DNA from 2 places in the Aliivibrio sp. A6 genome. Region 1 is predicted to be linked to the other one. Evidence: riboswitches for the same ligand, from Rfam matches in the RefSeq annotation. Region 1 holds a riboswitch; the other holds the start of a gene.
What was found. Region 1 has a riboswitch for lysine ahead of lysC (lysine-sensitive aspartokinase 3). Riboswitches for the same ligand answer to the same signal wherever they lie in the genome.

Region 1 (3,142 bases):
TCCATTGGGATAATGAATAAAAAACCAGAACTGATCACGCCTTATATTACTTGGTCAAAAGAACTGATTAAAACCAAGCCAAGACCAGCCTTTTATCAAAACCTAATCATTGCTTATCAAGCTTTAGGCGAAGAAAAAAGAGCAGAAGATATTAGAAGAGAAGCCATTTTTCTCTTTCCAAATAACAAATTTGAATTGGTACAACTCGACGAAAAGTTACGTCAAAAATAAAATCATAAATAAAGACACAGTAAAAAGCCGCTACGTTTTTAGCGGCTTTTGTATTTGTAACCTAAAGAACGTCAGATAATGCTTTTAAACATAATGCGACATTTTCTTTTTTAGCTGCATACCCCATCAAACCAATACGCCAAGTCTTTCCGGCTAAATCGCCCAGCCCTGCGCCAATTTCTAAATTATACTCATTCAGTAATCGACTTCTAACTTCTACATCGCTAACACCTTCTGGAATATAAACGGCATTAAGCTGTGGTAAACGATATGCTTCATCAACCATAAACTGAATACCTAGCGATTCTAATCCTTCTTTTAATTCTTGATGATAAAATGCATGTCGACTCCACGCGGCTTCTAATCCTTCATTTTTAAGCATCAACAATGATTCGTGCAATGCATACAAACTATTTACAGGCGCAGTATGGTGATAACTTCGTTTTCCTTCACCACTCCAATAAGACAGGACTAAGCTTTGATCTAAGAACCAGCTTTGCACAGCTTTAGTTCTTGATTTCATCTTATCGACTGCTCGCTTAGAAAACGTCACAGGAGATAAACCAGGAGTACAAGATAAACATTTTTGAGAGCCAGAATAAACCGCATCTAATTGCCACTTATCAACGAGTAATGGTACACCACCTAACGACGTTACTGCATCAACAATAGTTAAGCAGCCATGTTGACGCGCAAGAGTTGAAATGGATTCTGCATCACTTAATACACCAGTTGATGTCTCTGCATGCACAAAAGCGACGATCTTAATATCTGCATGTTGCAGTAAAGCCTCTTCAACTTTATTTAGTGAAACTGGCTCACCCCATTTATCATCGATAACAATCGCAGTTCCACCACATCGCTCAACATTCTGACGCATACGCTCGCCAAAAACACCATTACGACAGACTAAAACTTTTTCGCCTTCTTCCACGAGATTAACAAAACAAGTTTCCATTCCTGCACTTCCTGGTGCAGAAACCGCAATGGTAAACTCATTTTTTGTTTGAAATGCATACTTAAGTAGCTCTTTTACTTCATCCATCATTTTAATGAATAGAGGATCTAAGTGACCAATCGTTGGGCGACTTAATGCCTGCAATACTTGTGGCGATATATCAGAAGGTCCAGGTCCCATAAGGGTTCTTTTTGGTGGGATAAAACTTTGCATCATTCACTCCTTGAAATATAGGGTGTTTAAAGAATAGACACAATAATAATTAAACTCAATTAGACGAAGTAATTAGAGTGACTTAACTATAGAAAATAGCCATAAAACACTTATATTTACTTTAAATCGGAGAAATACAAATAAATACATTACTATTGATTGACATTTGTTTCATAAAAAAGCACATTGTTAACATATGTTTTGTTATATAAAACATACACAGAAGAGGAGCACTGCCTAGGTAGCTTTATTTGTGGAGCCCAAACTCCCAAACAAATAAGTGAGGGAGAGCAGTGCCGAGATAATCTTGATTGGGAAAAGATTATCGATCGTACAGGCTGAATCCTTACGATTGCCACTTAATTTTAAGTGGAGAGCTTCTAGCAGCTATTTATTTTTTGCTATGACTCTTCACATTTATTTCCACATTGGATGTAGTCGGGAGACAGGAAAGTGAACCCTATAAATGTTGCTAAATTTGGCGGAACAAGTGTTGCAAATTTTGAAGCAATGAGCCGCAGCGCTTATGTCATAGAACAGAACCAAAATACTCACCTTGTCGTTATCAGTGCTTGCTCCGGAGTCACTAATCTTTTAGTTGAACTCGCAAATGGCACACAAGATAACCAAAGAAAAAAAGTAATCCTCTCTGAACTCAAGTCCATACATTTTTCAGTATTAGACCAACTTTCCGATCCCATTTACCCTGAAAAAGCCATTCTTGAAATCCTTGATGATATAGAAAAAACGGCTGACGCTGCGACTTTCCAACCTAGCGATAAACTTACTGACCACCTTGTCGCGTGTGGTGAGTTAATGTCTACCCACCTTTTTACTCAACTATTGATTGAACGTGGAAATTCTGCGGTTCGCTTTGATATTCGAACCGTACTACGCACCGATTCAAAATTTGGTAAAGGTGAACCTCAACTTGAAGAAATTACTCGTTTAGCTCGAGAAAAACTGATACCTCTATGTCAAAAACATATCGTTGTAACGCAGGGCTTTATTGGCTCAGATAGCCAAGGGAGTACAACAACATTAGGTCGAGGAGGCAGTGATTACAGTGCCGCTTTGATTGCAGAATCAGTGAATGCATGTGGATTAGAGATTTGGACCGATGTTCCGGGTATTTATACAACCGACCCACGTATTGCCTCTGCTGCCTCACCAATCCCTGAAATCAGTTTCAGCGAAGCCTCTGAAATGGCAAATTATGGGGCTAAAATATTGCACCCATCAACCCTATTGCCAGCACTTCGCCATCAAATTCCGGTATTTGTTGGTTCATCAAAAGAACCAGAAAAAGGCGGCACATGGATTAAACAACAGGTAAATAGCTCTCCACTATTTAGAGCGCTAACCCTACGCTGCAATCAAACCATGGTGACATTACATAGCCCAAATATGTTTCATGCTTACGGTTTCCTTGCCGAAGTGTTTGAAATTTTGGCAAAATACCAAATATCTGTAGATTTAATTACAACTTCCGAAGTCAGTGTTGCTCTCACTCTTGATCAAACAAACACCAATGGCAAAGCACCTGAATTGCCACCAGAAGCACAGCAAGAACTTGAAGAACTTTGCACAATCGAAATAGAACACAATTTGTGCTTAGTTGCGCTCATTGGTAATCAAATGAGTCACTCTAAAGGCTCAGCTAAACAAGTATTCGGTACTTTAGAGGATTTCAATTTACGTATGATTTGTTATGGTGCAAGCCAACATAATTTATGCTTT
Region 2 (3,142 bases), on a different contig from region 1:
AGAACAATGATCACCAAATACAGAACCCGCTAATACCGCACCTAGCATTGGTAAAATAAGAGCAATGTCTGTCGCACCTGCCATGTCACCTGCAATTGGTAACATGATACCGAATGTACCCCATGATGTACCTGTACTAAATGCCATCAAACCTGATAGTAAAAATAGGATAACTGGGATCCAGTGAATACCAATGCTGCCTTGCGCTAAACTAGATAAGTAAGAGCCAGTTTGCATATCACCAATTACAGAACCAATTGTCCATGCAAAGAAAAGGATCAAAATAGCACCGAACATTGACTTCGCACCAATCCACATTGTCATACCAATGTCTCTTGGAGAGATACCTTGACGGAAAACAGTGATAAGCGCAGAGCCTAGACCGATTAATCCACCGTAACACAATGACGCGCCAACATCGGTATTTTCAAAAGCACCTAGAATATTAAACTCTTTACCATCAGCAATTAATGCTTGTCCGCCGGTATAAATCATAAAGAATACCGTTGCGACAATTAACGTGATAATAGGGAAAATGAGATCAGACACTTTACCCGTTTTACTTTCAGTAATATTAAGTTCTTCGTTTAAATCTTTAGATTCTTTATTAACGGCTTGGTCATCAAAACCATTACCACGAGCGGCTTCATTTTCATGATCACGCATTGGTCCTACATCTAGTTGGAACCAAACTACTGCAAATACCATTAATAAAGCAAAGACTGCATAGAAGTTCATTGGAATTAAACGAACATACGCGCCTAGTGCAGAGTATTCAGTAACACCATGCGACACCAAAATACCACCAATAATAGTAATGATGTACGCACCCCAACTTGATGCTGGCATTAATACACACATAGGGGCAGCAGTTGAGTCAAGGATATAAGCTAGCTTTGCTCTTGATACATAAAAACGGTCAGTTACAGGGCGGGATATTGAACCAACAGCTAAGCTATTAAAATAATCATCAACAAAAATGAAAACACCAAGGAAGGCGGCAAGGAGTTTCGCACCACGCTTGCTTTTAATTCTTGTCTGAGCCCACTCAGCAAAAGCGCGAGTACCACCAGAAAGAGTCAGAAGCGCAGTTGTCATTCCCAATAAAATAAGGAAAGCAACGATACTCATGTTCCAGCTATTAATTGCGCCATCATCGATGAACACGCCTTTAACAGAAGTAAATACATAAGAAGCGGTACCAGAAATAGAATAATTAGACAGCAAAATTGCGCCTAAAACGATACCAACACCAAGAGAAAGTAAAACTCGGCGAGTTAAAATTGCTAAACCCAATGCGATTAATGGGGGCAATATTGATATCGGAGAATTTGAAAAATCAGCTAAGTTCATGATCTACAACAACCAGTTTGGTTGGAGATCTACTGTTGATACGGCAATGCCGTTAAAGGAAGTGAATGTTAAAACAATTCCCCACAGTAGCGCTCCATAGTTAAAAAATAAAATTGACTATGGCAGTGTTATTCCTTTTCGAAATAACCCCAGCTAACACGTCTGATTAACGTAATTAACTTCGGCACTGACTCCTTTCGATTGCTGTCATCAGAATCACCCTCTAACAATCTACTCTTAGGCAATGCGCCTCTACCCGTTTAGGTGAAAGTCATTGTACGGACTGAACACAATTTTGCAATACTATATCTGAGTATTTTAACATTAACTCATCACTACGGTCAGAATGAGATACTTTATCTTGGCGAATAGTCTACAAATGTATTATTAAATCTCACTTTTAATATTTCTATCACTATCAAATTATTATTTCTTTATTGGAAAGTTTGTTATATTATTTTCTTGTTATATAATAAACGTATTATCAAAATAATTATGGAATCAATCATGTCTGATACAATTAAAACACTATTAAACCTACGTAGCCTTCGTGTATTATCTCGTGAAATGACACTAGAGCAACTAGAAGAAGCTCTTGAGAAATTACAATCAGTTGTTGCTGAACGCCAAGAATCTGAAGCTGAAGAACGCTCTCAACTTGCTGAAAAACAAGCAAAACTTGAAGAGTTCCGTCAAATGATGCTTGAAAGTGGTATCGCTCCAGAAGACCTACTAGATACTATGTCTTCTACTACTGTTAAAACAAAACAAAAACGTGCACCTCGCCCTGCAAAATACAAATTCTTAGATCATGCTGGCGCAGAAAAAACGTGGACAGGCCAAGGTCGTACTCCATCAGCACTACAAACTCAACTAGATGCAGGTAAAGCACTAGAAGATTTCTTAATTTAAGATTAATACTCTTTTGATTCAAAAAAGCCACTCATTGAAGTGGCTTTTTTATTTCTATTGTTAACTTTTTATCATAAAAGCATTCGATTAAATTGTTTCAAAAGTTTAATCATATCTATACTCTTTAATTAAAATTCTTCGTTATTGGTATTCAACACATTACTTGCTCTAAAATACATACGCTATACCAACATTACCCGTCGTACTTGCCGTGTGTTCTATCATTGAACTCTTTTCTAAATTGCCTTCTAAGTTCACATATCGAAGATCACCGGTTACACGAATATTTGACGTTAAATGAAAATAAGTAGATAAGCCAATATGAGTAATTGCTTGATAAGTAACACCTCCTAAAATAGTTGCTTTACGTTCATCCAATTTCTGCATTTGAATATTATCGGAATCTTCAGGCTTAAAGGTACGTGGGTCATAAACAAAACGAAGAATAATATTTTGAGGTGTTCCTACAGGGTAAAGACGATATCCACCGCTAAAACCACGTAAAAAAAGGTGCTCTCCCTCATAACCAACAACTGGAATTACCGTTGTATTTGAAGGAGTTTCTTTATAAAAAGAAGGCGAATAGGCTGCTCCAACAATCAATCCATTTACGAGTTTATTCACGATAAAAACCTTTTTATTACTTTGTATATTTTAAACACTCTAGAACATAACAAAGACACCATACAGCATGACGTACCATTTTGACAGTTTTTTAGGTTTATTTTGTAAATTAATCGTGAAAATACAATTATTGAACTCAAATAAAATAACAATCAGTATTAGTTATCCCTTCATTTATCTTCAAATTTCAGATATAAAAAAAGCAGGCTTTTATGGCCTGCTTTTTTTTATATTTTTAGCTAATAAATTAACT

Region 2: another riboswitch for lysine. It lies ahead of PVK70_RS10440 (Na+/H+ antiporter NhaC family protein); the one in region 1 lies ahead of lysC (lysine-sensitive aspartokinase 3).

Annotation. Positions count from the first base shown of each region.
Region 1 covers NZ_JARACR010000002.1:250,394-253,535, forward strand. The annotation lists gene PVK70_RS02290 (PglL family O-oligosaccharyltransferase) at 1-231, shown strand, start outside; gene PVK70_RS02295 (pyridoxal-phosphate-dependent aminotransferase family protein) at 293-1,402, opposite strand; lysine riboswitch at 1,618-1,790, shown strand; gene lysC (lysine-sensitive aspartokinase 3) at 1,856-3,142, shown strand, end outside.
Region 2 covers NZ_JARACR010000015.1:28,635-31,776, reverse strand. The annotation lists gene PVK70_RS10440 (Na+/H+ antiporter NhaC family protein) at 1-1,353, opposite strand, end outside; lysine riboswitch at 1,433-1,616, opposite strand; gene PVK70_RS10435 (H-NS family histone-like protein) at 1,861-2,265, shown strand; gene PVK70_RS10430 (MipA/OmpV family protein) at 2,434-2,889, opposite strand; gene fadR (fatty acid metabolism transcriptional regulator FadR) at 3,137-3,142, opposite strand, start outside.